Regions from separate parts of the Xanthomonas sp. NCPPB 3442 genome, predicted to be linked through region 1. Evidence: predicted binding sites of a transcription regulator. Region 1 holds the regulator's gene; each other region holds the start of a gene.
What was found. The regulator FliA, encoded in region 1, starts transcription of late flagellar genes. The targets are predictions, from matches to a motif close to TAAAGTTTNNCNNNCNNNGGCCGATAA.
Positions count from the first base shown of each region.

Region 2: AC1POX_RS06490 (methyl-accepting chemotaxis protein) is a predicted target of FliA. The motif match lies at 3,096-3,122, and genes of this name have one in related genera.
Region 3: AC1POX_RS06090 (methyl-accepting chemotaxis protein) is a predicted target of FliA. The motif match lies at 2,623-2,649, and genes of this name have one in related genera.

Region 1 is NZ_CM161514.1:2,453,770-2,458,800, forward strand. It holds gene AC1POX_RS10660 (chemotaxis protein CheA) at 1-1,391, opposite strand, end outside; gene AC1POX_RS10665 (protein phosphatase CheZ) at 1,394-2,020, opposite strand; gene cheY (chemotaxis response regulator CheY) at 2,020-2,412, opposite strand; gene AC1POX_RS10675 (RNA polymerase sigma factor FliA) at 2,448-3,215, opposite strand; gene AC1POX_RS10680 (MinD/ParA family protein) at 3,212-4,096, opposite strand; gene flhF (flagellar biosynthesis GTPase FlhF) at 4,083-5,031, opposite strand, start outside.
Region 2 is NZ_CM161514.1:1,507,854-1,512,884, reverse strand. It holds gene AC1POX_RS06510 (hypothetical protein) at 1-653, shown strand, start outside; gene AC1POX_RS06505 (hypothetical protein) at 1,177-1,461, shown strand; gene AC1POX_RS06500 (rRNA pseudouridine synthase) at 1,552-2,262, opposite strand; gene AC1POX_RS06495 (hypothetical protein) at 2,495-2,701, shown strand; gene AC1POX_RS06490 (methyl-accepting chemotaxis protein) at 3,216-5,031, shown strand, end outside.
Region 3 is NZ_CM161514.1:1,402,724-1,407,754, forward strand. It holds gene AC1POX_RS06080 (DUF4166 domain-containing protein) at 1-63, shown strand, start outside; gene AC1POX_RS06085 (thiol-disulfide oxidoreductase DCC family protein) at 50-484, shown strand; gene AC1POX_RS06090 (methyl-accepting chemotaxis protein) at 687-2,555, opposite strand; partial or broken gene AC1POX_RS06095 (glucose/quinate/shikimate family membrane-bound PQQ-dependent dehydrogenase) at 3,271-5,031, opposite strand, start outside.

The DNA of each region.
Region 1 (5,031 bases):
CGGCGGTCGAGGACGGCGCGGCCGTCGAACCAGCCCAGCGAGGTTTGCGGTGCATGCAGCACTTCCACCACGCGCGCCAGCGGCAATGCGTAGACCGCTTCGCCGGCCTGCACCAGCAGGGTCGGCAGAATCGCCAGGGTCAACGGCACGCGGATCATGAAGCGGCTGCCGCGGCCCAGTTCAGACTGGATCTGGATCTGCCCGCTGAGTTCGCGGATACGCGACTGCACCACGTCCATGCCGACACCGCGGCCGGAGATGTCGGTGACTTCCACCTTGGTCGAGAAGCCCGGCATGAAGATCAGATGCAAGCACTCGTCGGTGCTCAGACGCGCGGCGGCTTCGGCGTCGATCAGGCCCTTGTTGCGGGCGATTTCGCGCAGGCGCTCCGGGTCGATGCCGGCGCCGTCGTCCTGGATTTCGATGCTGACGTAGTCGCCTTCCTGCTGCGCCGACAGGCGCACATGGCCGCTGCGCGGTTTGCCGGTGGCTTCGCGCAGGGCAGGCGATTCGATGCCGTGGTCGATGGCGTTGCGCACCAGGTGCACCAACGGGTCGGCGAGGGCTTCGACCAGATTACGATCGAGCTCGGTTTCGGCGCCGATCAGTTCCAGCTCCACTTCCTTGGACAAGGTGCGCGCAACATCGCGGGCCACCTTGGGGAAGCGTGCGAACACCTTGCTCACCGGTTGCATGCGGGTGCGCATGACCGCGGTCTGCAGGCGTGCGGTGGCGATGTCCAGGGTGCTGACCGCGCGGTCCAGTTCTTCGTCGCGCAGGCGGGTGCGCAAGGTCTTCAGCCGGTTGCGCGAGAGCACAAGTTCGCCGATCAGGTTGACGATGGCGTCCAGGCGCTTGGTGTCCACGCGCACGGTCTGTTCGGCTTCGGCGCCGGTCTTGGCGGCGCCCTTGCCGGCCGCCTTGGGGGCGGGCGCATGCGCATCGTCGCCGTGTGCGGCGGCAGCCGGCTTGGCCGCGGCCGCCTGCGGCGCGGCCTTGACCGCCGGCGGGGCGCTCTTGGCGTCGAACTGCGCGATCAACGTGGCCGGTGCGTGCGGCACGGCTTCGCCCGAGCCCATGGCATCCAGCATGGCCTGCAGATAATCCAGCGATTGTTGCGCGGCATCGAAGTGATGCGCCTGCAGCACCGCCTGGCCCGAGCGCGCCATGCCCAGGGTTTCTTCAGCGGCGTGGCACAGCTCCACCATGGGCTTGATCGCCAGAAAGCCGGCGCCGCCCTTGAGCGTGTGGAAGCCGCGGAACACCGCGTTGAGCTGGTCGGCTTCTTCTGGCGCCTGTTCCAGCGAGACCAACTGTTCGCCGAGGCGATCCAGGATTTCCTGGGCCTCGACGATGAAATCGGCAGCAATATCGTCTGGAACAGCACTCATGGTTACAGCCCCAATCCGGACAGCAGGTCGTCGGCATCGTCCTGCGACACCGCGTGACGGTCCAGGCCCTTGACTGCAGGACCGGCAAGACCGCCGTCGTCTTTCTTCGGTTCGATGTTCTTCGGCGGCAGGCCGAGCGCACCGAAGCCTTCATGCACGCGCCGCACGATACCGGCCACGCGCCGGATGATCTGGCCGCTCAGGTCCTGGTAGCTCTGCGCCAGCGACAGCTCGGTCAGGTTGTGGCGCATCTTTTCCAGCAGCGCGCCCTGGTCCTGATTGAGCCCGCCGTTGCGCAGCTGGTTGGCTAGCTCGCGGCATTCTTCGACCAGATCCAGCGTGCGATGGCTGGCCTTTTCGGTCATTTCCACCACGTGGTCCAGACGCGAACAGGCATCGTCCAGTTCGCCGGCTTCTTCGGGGATGGTGGGCAGCTCGCCCAGCGCCTGGCCGAGTTCGCGGGCGAGCCGGCTCAGGCTCTGCATCATCGGGCGCGTGCGCAGGGCGGCGAGATGATCCACCTCGCGACGCCAGGCGACCTGGTCACCGCTTTCCAGTGCATCGAGTGCGTTCTGCAGGCGCTCGATCAACGCGGCACGTTCGGCATCGGTTTCCATGGTCGCGTTCATCAGGCGGTCGCCGCCAGACGTTCGAACACCTTGCCCAACTTTTCTTCCAGCGTCTGGGCGGTAAACGGCTTGATGATGTAGCCGTTCACGCCGCACTGGGCCGCTTCGATGATCTGCTCGCGCTTGGCTTCGGCGGTCACCATCATCACCGGCAGGTGCTTGAGCTTGGCGTCGGCGCGGATGTTGCGCAGCAGGTCGATGCCGGTCATGCCGGGCATGTTCCAGTCGGTGACCACGAAATCGAACGGGCCGGCACGCAACGCCGCCAGGGCGCTGTTGCCGTCTTCGGCCTCTGCGGTGTTGGTGAAGCCGAGATCGCCCAACAGATTCTTGACGATACGTCGCATCGTCGAGAAGTCGTCCACGATCAGGATCCGCATGTTCTTGTTCACATCAAGCTCCTAACACGAAAAATTACGCGAAAAATTCAGTCGTCGACTTCGACGCCGGCATCGGCCAGTTCGAAGACTTTGAGGCGGCCACGCAAACGCACCACCGCCTGGCCATGGATCTGGCACACGCGCGATTCGCTGACGCCCAGCACGGCGCCGATTTCCTTCAGGTTCAATTCCTGTTCGTAGTACAGCGACAGCACCAGCTGCTCGCGCTCGGGCAATTGGCCGATGGCCTTGCCCAGCTCGCGACCAAATTCGCCACGCTCCATCATCTGCTGCGGGTTGGGGCCACCCTTGGCGGTGGTGTCCAGCTCGCCGTGATCTTCGATGCGCGATTCCAGGCTCAGCACCTGGCCACGTGCGGCATCTTCCATCAGACGCAGGTAATCGGGCAGCGGCATTTCCATCGCGGCGGCCACTTCGGTGGCGGCGGCGGCGCGGCCGGTGTTCTGTTCGATCTTGCGCACGGCGGCGGCAGCGTCGCGGGCGCGGCGGTGCACCGAACGCGGCACCCAGTCGCCCCTGCGAATCTCGTCGATCATCGAGCCGCGGATGCGGATCGAGGCATAGGTTTCGAACGAAGCGCCCTGTTCGGAGTCGTAGCTGCGCGAGGCTTCGATCAGGCCGATCATGCCGGCCTGGATCAGGTCGTCCACTTCCACGCTGGCCGGCAGGCGCGCCGCCAGATGGTGGGCGATGCGGCGGACCAGGTCGGCGTGCTGGGTCACCACGTCGTTGGCGTTGTTGCGCTGCACGGCGCGGTACTGCGCGCTGGCCGTGGTTGCGGTAGCGGTGCTCATGCGGCCACTCCCCGTTGGATGATGCGTTCGACAAAGAACTCGACGTTGCCGCGCGGCACGGTCGGGGCCTGCCAGCGCGAGGTACGGCGTGCGATTTCGGCGATGGCCTGCGCCGACGGACTGGCGGGGTAGGCCTTGATGACCGGTTGCTGGCGCTGCACCGACAGGCGCAGCCAGTCGTCCTGCGGCACATGGCCGAGATAGTTCAGCGACACATCGCCGAGGAACTTTTCGCACACGCGCGAGAGCTTGTCGTACAGCAAGCGACCTTCGTTGGGGTCGCGCACCATGTTGGCGATGATCTGCAGGCGGTCCACGCCGCGTTCGCGCGAGAGCACCTTGATCAGCGCGTAGGCGTCGGTGATCGAGGCCGGCTCGTCGCAGACCACCACCACGGTGTCCTGGGCGGCCTGGCAGAAGGTCAGCACGCTGTCGGTGATGCCGGCGGCGGTATCGATGACCATCACGTCCAGGTCGCGTTCCAGTTCGGAGAACACGTTGACCAGGCCGATGTGTTGGGCCGGGGCCAGTTCGGCCATGTGGCGGCGACCGGAGGCGGCCGGCACCACCAGCACGCCGCCGGGGCCTTCGATGATGACTTCATCGAGCGTGCAACGGCCGGCAATCAGGTCGGCCAGGGTGTACTTGGGCGCCAGGCCCAGCACCACGTCCAGGTTGGCCAGGCCGAGGTCGGCGTCCAGCAGCAGCGTGCGTTTGCCCATGTCGGCAAGCGCCACGGCCAGGTTGGCGGAGATGTTGGTTTTCCCCACGCCGCCCTTGCCACCGGTCACGGCAATGGTGCGCACCGGGCCCAAAGGCTCGGGACGGGTCGCCGACAGGGGGAAGGCGTTGGTCAGCTTGGCGTATTCACGCGACTGCATGGTTGTGCTCCGGAGTACAGGGCTTATCGGCAGCGCGCCGCAAATCTTCAAGGCGAAGAACGAGACTGGCGGCATTGGCGCGGTGCAGGTCGTCAGGGACCCGCTGTCCGTCAGTCACCCAGGTGATGGGCATTTGGTGGTCGACCACCACCGACAAGGCGCTGCCGAAGCGGCCGGTCTCGTCGAGTTTGGTCAGCACCACGCCTTGGGGCTTGGCGTGGGCGAAGCGGCGTACGACCTCGTCGAGGTCGGAAAAATGGGCGTTGGCAGGCAGTACCAGCAGCGAGGTGACCTGCTGGGCGGCACGCAGCCAGTTCAGCTGGGCGGCCAGGGCGCGGTCGCGCTGGCCCATGCCGGCGGTGTCGATCAGCACCAGCTTGTAGTCGCGCAGGCGCTCGAGCAGGTCCAGCAGGCTTTCGGCGCTGTCGGCCTCGTGCACCGCGATGCCGAGCTGGCGGCCGTAGCTGTGCAGCTGTTCGCGGCCGCCCACGCGCTGGGTGTCGGTGGTGACCAGGGCCACGTCGCGCGGGGCGTGCTGGGCGGCAAAGCGCTGGGCGAGCTTGGCGATGGTGGTGGTCTTGCCGGCGCCGGTCGGGCCGACCAGGGCGATGACGCCGCCACGTTCCAGCGGGTCGACCGGGGACACTGGCAACCGCTTGGACAGCAAGCCCAGCATCAGGCCGCGGCCACGGTGCAATTCGGTATCGGCCGGGATCTGCAGGGCGATATCGCGGGTCAGGCCGGCGTCGAAGCCGTAGTCGTCCATCAGTTCCAGCGCCTGGGCGCGCACCGGCGAGCCACGCAGGCGCTCGTCGGTGAGGCGGTTCATTTCGCGCTCGATCATCTGCCGCATCAGCGCCAGCTCACCGCGCAGTTGCTTGAGTTCTTCGTCGTTCTGCGGGATCGGCGCGGCCGCCACCGGCACTGCGGCCAGC
Region 2 (5,031 bases), 950 kb from region 1:
TTTCCGGCGCCGACTGCGCCATCAGCAACGACAAGGGCCGCGTCACGGTGAAGTCCGGCCAGACCGCACAAGTGCATCGTTCCGCGCGCGATCTGGAGGTGACCTGTGTGCTGCCCGGCCAACGTGATGCCGCCGGCCGTTCCATCTCGCGCGCCAACATGGGCATTTGGGGCAACATTCTGATCGGCGGGGCGATTGGCGCCATCGTCGATCACAGCAAGGGCACCGGCTATACCTACCCGAGCTGGATCCAGTTGGTGTTCGGGCAGACGCTGAGCTTCGACCGCCATCGTGAAGACCGGGGCCAACCGTTGCAGGGCGAGAACGCGCACGGTGTGGTGGTTGCAGGCAATCCCAGTTCAGGCAACTCCGCGCACGGGTCGGCGGTCACCCTGCCATTGGCGAGCGAACCGGCAGCCGCCGAGCAGGCAGACGTTGCGGCAGCGTCTGCCAGTGTCGGGGGCAACGCTGGGCCTGCAAGCCCGGCGATGTCGACCGCGTCGGCGGCAAGTCGCGCCCAGGGCATCAGCAATGGCCTGCAATGCGGCACCGTGCAGGCCACCAGCGCCACGCGCTTCAGCGCGGTCTGCAGCAGCGGCAATACGGTGCAGATCGATTGTTCCGGCTTCCGCTGCACCTCTACGTTTCAGTGATGCAGTGAGCTGGGCTGTGGGCACAAGCCCACGGTCATGCGCAGATCGTCGCGACGGCTGTCGGGTACGCCCCGACAGCGTGTCGGCTCGCTCCCGATTTACGTGATAGATGTCGCATTTAAACTGCAGCTACCGGACGCGAGGCCTGTTGGGCCGCTCAACTCGCGGGGCGCAGAGCACGCCCCTGCCGGGACACGGATGAAAAGGCGCGACAGAACGGCCGAGCCTTCCCTGCGATCTGCGCGTGCGTTCGTCCGTGCAGTCGCTTAGCACCAAAGAATTGTCGCCAGGTTTGATGCCTGGAAGACCTGCCCCGTCCTGCGATTGACCGCAGCTCTACCGTCGTTGCGATCGCGCATCCCTTCCCTGGCACTCAATCCGCGCGGCATGCCGATGTGGGCGCATCATTGCGCAAGCGCCTGCTTGGCCACCCGCTCATGCACCGGGCCATCCTTTCCCGAATCACGCTGCACAGGCACGCTCCCACACGTGCCAGGTGGCTGATTGATTGCTGCATGGATCGATGCAAGGCAACGCCAGCTTCCGCGCCAATTACGTCGATGCGCTGAATCATCGATGCGGCGGAACCATGCGCCCGCTTCTGCGGCAAGCCATGCATTTCACGCGATCAAGCAGGCCGCTCGCTAGGCTAAGGTCATCGCAGCGCTGTGCTGCGCAAGACTGTCAGGAGTTCCGCATGGGCGACAATTCGTTTTTATCTCCGGCCTTCATCATCCTGGTCATCGGTGTGATTGCCGTTGTGCTGTTTCTGGTCACGCGTGCCAAGAAAAAGCGCAACAAGAAATAATCGCTGCATGCGCTGCTGGCCGTGACTGAGCACGCTTGCACACAGCGCGACGTGATTCCAGCGGCTGCAGCCGCATACTCCGTGCTGCAGTCAGAACCGCTCACCTGCCGGCAGGTAGCGCCATTCACCGATCGCCAGCTTGCCCAGCGACACCCGGCCCACGCGCAGGCGGCGAATGCTCACGACCTCCAGGCCCACTTCGCCGCACATGTAGCGCAATTGGCCTGGCTGCACGTGCTTGATCGCAAACCGCAGGCGGTCTTCGTTTTGCCAGCTCACCTTGCAGGGCGACAGACTGCGCTGCTGATAGACCAAGCCATGCGCCAGCCGCGCCATGCCGTAAGGGCGCAATTCACCGCGCACTTCGACCAGAAATTCCTGCTCGATCGCGCTGGCGTCAGCGCTCAACCGGCGCAGCACGCGGCCATCCTGGCTCAGGATCAGCAGGCCGCTTGCGGCGTCTTCCAGCGGCAGCGGTGCGTGCAAGCGTAGGAAGTGCCGTTTCAGCACACGTACTTCCGCCTGATCCAGTGCGCTGCGCGTTGCCGGCGTGGCCAGCGCCAGCGCGGCATCGACGCAGATGCCTGCCGGCTTGTGCAGCAACAAGGTGGCGGGCTCGGCAGGCGCCAGTACCGCATTTTCGGCCAGGGTAACCTGCGCCGCGGTAGCCAGCGTCTGCGGTTCTTCGACCACCACGCCGTCCACGCTGACCCACCCACCCTCGATGTACTGCTGGGCCTCGCCACGCGAGCAGCCGAACGCGGCAGCTATACATTTATCGAGACGGATCGGATCAGACATCGGGCGAGCTCAGCATCAGGGGACGGCAGTGTACGTGCTGGCTGCTCGCCCGCGTGAGTCGTTGCACGGCAGCGATGGAGCGTTGCCCAATGCATTGGACGGTGCGCCTGCGCAAGTTGCGCATTGCCCGCCACCAACGCAACGGCAAACGCAGTGTGCACGCAGGCACCGGCAAACGCTTCTGCACCGCACGACAACGTGGGAAACTCGAAGCTCACACAGGAGATCGCAGATGTTTATCCAGTTCGGCACCGCCCGGGTCCGCCTCAACCATATCTCTGTCATCAGCGACCCATTCAATGCTGGCGAAAGCTTCGGGTCGTATTGCCACTCGGTTCGGGTCGGGCTGATCTCCGGCGAAGAAGTCTTTGCGCGCTTCAACAGCGAGAGTGGCGCCAAGCAACTGCACGCAGACGTGGTCGCTGCGCTGGAAGCCTGAGCAAAGAGTGATCGCCATCGCGTCGCGCCGCTGCGCACGCGATGGCTCACGCTGCAGCACGCGGTGCTTACTGGCATGCATGCTGCGGCGCGGCAATCCGCTCGGCGTACGGCGTGGCACACCTCCAATGAGGTGGCTCGCACGACCTATCCGCTCACGGGCTCGCGGCAGATCGTTGCCCAGCGTTCGATGCAGCACTGGCCCTGCATGCAATCCGGTGGCCGGTCATACGCGTCTGTTAGTCAGCGCACATGTCGGCAAGACGTCGGAAAATCGCTGCATTCCTGGCACGCTTCGATCCGGCCAGACACATCTGAATTCGCGCCCTGGGGCGCCCGTGTCAGGACGCGGGAAACTGCTGTCAGGAAACTTCCGATCTGTAATGAATCAGCGGTAAGTATTTTCGATCGACGGTCTTTAGCTCCCTCAAATCCGGCCGCTAGCTGGGCAAGACGCTTGAGTCGATGCACCCCGCATCCACCGAGCTGCTCAGCTGTACTACCTGGAAGCGGTCATGAATGACTTTCTGCAACGCCTCAATGTCGGCCGTCGCCTCGGAATGGCCTTCGGCATCTTAATTCTGCTGTCGGGCCTGCTGGTGGCGACCGGCCTGATCACCATGTCCAATGCGCGTTATGAGCTGGACACCATCGTCAACAACAACATGGAAAGGATCCGGCTGTCCTCCGAAATGCTCGACGCCAACACCAACGTGGCGATCGGCTTGCGCGACGTGGTGATGGTGTCCGGCGATGCGGCCAACCGGCGCGCACTGGACATCATCGAAAAGAGTCGTGCGCGCTACAAGCAAGCCCACGATGCCTTGGCTGCGATGCCAAGCAGCGAACTCGAGAAAAGCGCGCTCGCACTGGTGCAGGAAAAGCGCGACGTCTCGGTCAAGTTCAACAACCAGATTCTCGACTACGGCATGCGCGACCAGAATCAGCAAGCGCAGGCCTTGTTGCAAGGCGCTGCCGCTGCGGCGATGGACGAGCAACAAGCCGCAATTGCTGCAAATGCGGCCTTGGAGCGCCGCCTCAGCAAAGACGCATACGCGGCAGCGGTTGCATCGATGCACAACGGCAAGATCATCCTGGCCAGCGGCGGCATCGCTGCGCTGGTGATCAGTGCGCTGCTCGCATGGTTGATCACGCGCAGCCTCACCACGCCGTTGAGCCAGGCCACGCGCACTGCCGAAGCCATCGCCGCAGGCAATCTGCGCAACGATGTGCACACCACCGCAACGGATGAAACCGGTCGCCTGTTGCAGGCCATGGACAAGATGCAACTGCAGCTGCGCAACCTCATCGCGGCGCAGACCGACATGGCCAAGCATCACGACAACGGCCAGATCAGCTTCCGCATCGACGCAACCGTGTTCCCGGGCGACTACGGCCGCATGGCCAACGACACCAACGCGTTGGTGGCCTCGCACGTGGCCGTGCAAAACGATCTGGCGCGCATCATGGGGCGCTATGCCATCGGCGAACTCTCCGAAGACATGCAGCCCCTGCCGGGCGAAAAAGCCGCCTTCAGCAACACCATGTCGCAGGTCAAGCTCAACCTGTCGGCGATGAATCACCAAATCAGGCACCTGGCACAGGCGGCTGCCAATGGCGACTTCAGCGCCCGTGGCGATGTCGAACGCTTCCAGTTCGATTTCCGCATCATGGTGGAGAGCCTGAACCAATTGATGTCCACCGCGGACGGCAATCTGCAATCGCTGTCGGCACTGCTGCAGTCGATCGCAGCGGGCGACCTCACCGCACGCATGAGCGGGGACTTCCGCGGCGTGTTCGCACAGATGCGCGATGACGCCAACGCGACGGCGAGCCAGCTGGCGCAGATCGTCGGCAACATCCAGCAGTCGGCCGTGTCGATCAACGCGGCTGCCAGCGAGATCGCCGCGGGCAATCAGGATCTGTCGCAGCGGACCGAGCAGCAGGCGGCCAACCTGGAAGAGACCGCCGCTTCGATGGAAGAGCTGACCTCCACCGTCAAGCAGAATGCCGAGAGTGCGCGCCAGGCCAATCAACTGGCGATCGGCGCCGCACGCGTGGCCTCGGAGGGGGGCAATGTGGTCGGCAAGGTCGTGGACACGATGAGTGGTATCGAAGCCTCGTCCAAGAAGATCGCCGACATCATCTCCGTCATCGACGGCATTGCCTTCCAGACCAACATCCTGGCGCTGAACGCCGCGGTGGAAGCTGCCCGGGCAGGCGAGCAGGGCCGTGGTTTTGCGGTTGTCGCCTCGGAAGTGCGCACGCTGGCGCAACGCTCCTCCGGCGCAGCCAAGGAGATCAAGGACCTGATCGACGATTCCGTCCAAC
Region 3 (5,031 bases), 1.1 Mb from region 1:
GACGTGCAGTTGCCGCTGGTAGGACCGTTCATTCGTTATGAGGGCTGGCTTGAACCGCGCTGATCAATCGCCTGTTGCGCCACCTGCGGCGCGGGCCACCATCGTCTTCGATGGCGTGTGCCTGCTCTGCAATGGCTGGGTCAAATTCCTGCTGCGCCACGATCGGCGTGGGCGCTATCGCTTTGCTGCCATGCAGGGGCAAGCCGGGCGCGCACTGTTGCAGCAGCACGGTCTGGATCCGGACGACCCTTTGTCGTTTCTACTGGTGGACACCACCGGTGCCTGGACCGATAGCGACGCGATCGTGCGCGTGCTTGCGGGATTGGGCGGGCTCTGGCGGCTGAGTGGGGTGCTGCGCCTGATCCCGCATCGCGTGCGCGATCTCGGCTACCGGCTGATCGCACGCAATCGTTATCGCTGGTTCGGCCGCAGCGATCACTGCATGTTGCCCACGCCCGAGCAGCACGCGCGGTTTCTGGACTGAGGCAGTGCACCCGGCATCGGGGCGCTGGCCTGAGGCGCGCTGCATCGCATTGCGATGCAATTCAATGCGAACCTACGCTGGGACGAGGCGATGCGGCGCATCGCTCGGCTGGCCTCAGCAGCGCAGCTGTTGATGGATGGCATTTCCGCAGAAACCCGGTCGCGCCCGGGTGCGCTCCTACGAATCGCTGCGCATGCCGGGCCTATGCCGCGTTGTGGAAGCTGGCGCGTGCGACGTGGGAGGCGCCGGGACGGGTGTCGGATTGCAGGCGGAAGATCGAGACCGCATCGGCCAGTTCCACGGCCTGTTCTTCCAGGCTGCGCGCAGCGGCGGTGGCTTCTTCCACCAGCGCAGCGTTACGTTGGGTCACCTCGTCCAACTGCGCGACCGTGCGGTTGACCTGCTCGATGCCGCTGGACTGCTCGGCGCTGGCCGAGGTGATCTCGCTCATGATGTCGGTGACGTGTTTGACCGAGCCGACGATCTCGCGCATGGTCGCGCCGGCGCGGTGCACCAGGCCCGAACCCAGTTCCACCTTGTCGGTGGAGTCGGCGATGAGCGTCTTGATTTCCTTGGCCGCATCGGCCGAGCGCCGTGCCAATGCACGCACTTCCGAGGCAACCACCGCAAAACCGCGGCCCTGTTCGCCGGCACGCGCGGCTTCCACTGCGGCGTTGAGCGCCAGGATGTTGGTCTGGAACGCGATGCCGTCGATCACACCGATGATCTCGCCGATCTTGCGCGAGGCGGTGCTGATCTGGCCCATGGTGGCGACCACCTCGTCCATCACCTGGCCGCCGCTCTGCGCCACGTCGCCGGTGCCGACGACCAGGCGATTGGCCTGCAGCGCGCTCTCGGCGTTTTGCTTCACGGTGGAGGTGAGTTCTTCCATCGAGCTGGCGGTTTCTTCCAGGTTGGCCGCCTGTTGCTCGGTGCGCTCGGAAAGATCCATGTTGCCGGCGGCAATTTCCACTGCGGCCTGGCGGATGGTGTCCGATGCGGCCTGGATGCCGCCGATGATTTCGGTGAGGCGGGTGACGGTCTGGTTGGTATCGTCGCGCAAGCGCGCGAAGATACCGTGCGCATCGCCGTCCACACGCTGGGTCAGGTCGCCTTCGGCCAGCGCGCCGATCACGCGCGCCAATGCGGCCAGATGGGTTTCCACCGAGTCGTAGATGCGGTTGATGCCTTGCGCCAGGGTCAGCAACACACCGTCCATGCCATCGATCTGCATGCGACGGCTGAAATCGCCGGCCGAGGCGGCGTCGATGATCTGGATCAGTGCCTGCTCGGCGTTGACCTGCGCGGTGACGTCCATCCACTGCGCGATGGTGCCGAGCTTGGTGCCGTCGGCGGCGATGATCGGGCTGTACACGAAGTCGATCTGGCGGCCGAAGAATGGCGCACGCACGGCCTTGGAGGCATTCAACGCGCGCATGCGGTCGATCGCGGCCTGGCTGTCGGGATAGATGTCGCCGATGCTGCCGCCGACGAAGCCTTCGGCATGGAAGCTGGGACGGAAGCTCTGCACATCCGGCTCGATCAGCTTGAGCATGGCGAGCAGTTTGCGGTTGGCAAACAGCACCTGGCCATCGTCGTCGGCGATGCGGATCATGGTGTCCAGATCGTCCAGCGCCTTGATCACGAACTGGCCATGGCGCAGGCCTTGCTCCATCACATCGATGCGGATGGCGAGCTTGTCCTGGGCATCCTGTAGCGCGTGCAGCAACGGTGCGAGGTCGCCGGAGGCGTTGCGCAGGTCCAGTCGCTGGGTGCGTCCTTCGCCGATCGCCACCACCGCACGCATTGCCTGTTGCAACTGCGTGTCGTGACGCCGGCGCGACCACCACCAGAGCCCGGCGCTCGCCGCGCCCAACACCAGCAGGGCGGGCAGCACGCGCCCGAGCCCGCTCAGGAAGCTGCCGGGTACCAGCGTGGCGGCATAGCAGGCCAGCAATGCCAGCAGCGCGACATGTGCAGCGGCGGGCAGCCATGTAGTCCAGGTGGCGCGCGCAACGTGCCGACCGGCGGGCGGTTGGGCAACGGGGGCGGCATCGTGTGCAAGCGACATAGGCTGAGTCCAGCTGGATGATCTGAGAAGGGGGAGCGGCATCGGCAGTCCATGGCCCGCAATGGGGGTATCGGCGGCTGAGTCCGAATCATGATGATGTGAAGGTGCCGTTCGTCGGAATGTGACAACCAGGTCCCGAAATGGCGTGATGTCCTTGATATGAAAGCGATTTCAGTTCGGCAGGGTATGCGTGCCCGTGGCGATCGATGCGCTAACACGTTGACTCAAATGTAAATTCTGCGTGAAAAATGTCCGCGCGGAGCGAATGCCCGGCATGTCAGCGAACTGCTATTGGGAGCGGGCAAATCCCATCGAAGTTGGGGCTGATTCGGTTGCCAACGGCCTGCGCGCTGGATTCGCACTTGCGCAGCATCTGACTGCCGCATGGGAGCGCCATCCTGGGAGGTTGGCCTGGGTTCGGATGTCTGAAACTCAGGTCTGACAGCAAGCGCGTTGGCCACGCGTCATACGCTGGGCCGACATCGCCGGCTTTGCCCCCAGGTGCCTTCGCCGTAGCGGCAAGCGCGCACAAAAAAACCGGCCGTCTCGCGACGACCGGTTGATTGGTGCATCCGTCGGCCCTGGACCGACGGCAGGCGGCCTATGCGCCAGAGCGCAGCCAGGCGGTGATGCGCAGCGGCCAAGGCAGTGCAGACTGCATGCGCTCATGCGCATCGGCGTACCGCCTGGCCGCGTGGTGCTTGGAGCGCTGCCGTTACTTGGCAGGCGCGGCCTGCGCATCGTCCGGCAGGGCCCAGGCAATGACGCTGTCGCCCGACTTGGTTTCCATGCGGTCGTGTCCACCGACGGCGGCCACGATGTATTGCTTGCCGTTGATGGTGTAGCTCATCGGCGCTGCCTGCGGGCCGGCGGGGACGCGGGTCTCCAGACCTGCTTGCCGGTGCGGGTGTCGAAGCCGCGCATGAAGTCGTCCAGGGTCGCGCCGATGAAGGTCACCCCGCCAGCGGTGGCCAGCGAGCCGCTGTTGTTGGGCGTGCCGATCTCGAACTTGGTCTTGGACGGAATGCCCATCGGCCCCTGGTCGTAACCGGTGCCCAGCGGACGGCGCCAGATCACCTGCTGCGTGCGCAGGTCAACGCCGGCGATGTAGCCCCACGGCGGGGCCACGCACGGGGTGTTGAGCGGCGACATCCACGGCTCCTTGCGGGCGCCGTAGGCCAGGCCCTTCTGCGCCATGTAGCCGGGCGTCTTGCTCTTGCCGTCGAACACCGACACCACGCCCAGCTCATTCATTTTTTCGCGGGTATACACCTGCAGGGTGTACGGCAGGCGATTGCTGTTCATCACCATGATGCCGCGCTGCAGGTCCACCGAAACACCGCCCCAGTTGATGCCGCCGTGGTTGCCGGTGAAGGCCAGCGACCCCTGCAGGGTGGGCGGGGTGAACATGCCTTCGTAGCGCAGTTGCTTGAACTGGATACGGCAGACCAACTGGTCGAACGGGGTCATGCCCCAGGCATCGGATTCGATGATTTTTTCGAACTCGCGGCTCGGCGCGCCCACAGTGTTGGGCATGCCCGGCGAGATCGGTTGCGTGGCAGCGGTCCAGTCGCCGTGGTCGGTTCCCTGCGGTACCGGGATCTGCTTGACCGGCATGATCGGCTCGCCGGTGGCGCGGTCCAGCACGAACACCTGGCCGGACTTGGTGGCCTGGATCACCGCAGCACGCGTACCGCCGCCAGCGATCGGCCAATCGACCAGGTTCGGCTGCGGGCCGATGTCGTAATCCCACAGGTCGTGGTTGACGGTACGGAAATGCCAGCGTTCCTTGCCAGTAGCGGCATCCACCGCAACCAGCGAGGCGGTGTATTCCTCGTCCTGCGGGGTGCGGCCCTTGCCGAAGAAATCGCCGGACGCATTGCCGGTGGGCAGATAGACCAGGCCCAGCTCGTCGTCGGCGGCCATCAGCGACCACACGTTCGGGGTTGAGCGCGTGTAGGTCTGGCCGGCCGGCGGCTCGGCGGTGATCGCCGGGTTACCCAGGTCCCAGGCCCAGCGCAGCTGGCCGGTGAGCGCATCGAAGCCGCGCACCACGCCGGACGGCGCATCGCCTTCCTGGCCATCGCGGACCTGGCCGGTCGGCTGGATCACCACGCCGCGCATCACCACCGGCGGCGAGGTCGGGCCGACGAAACCCGGCTTGGTGTTGCCGGTGCCCGCATTCAGATCGACATAGCCGTTGTTGCCGAAGCTGGTGCACAGCTTGCCGGTCTGCGCGTCCAGCGCGCCAAGGCGGCCATCGACCATCGGCCAGAAGATCCGGGTCGGGCACTCGGCGGTGCCTTCGGGTGCCTGGTAATACGACACGCCACGGCAGGTGGTGGCAGCCACGCCCGCCATCGCCTTCGGGTTGGTCTGCGGATCGAAGCGCCAGCGCTCCTTGCCGTTGGCTGCTTCCACCGCGATCACCTTCTGGGTGGGGGTGCAGATGTAGAGCAGGTCGCCGACCTTGAGC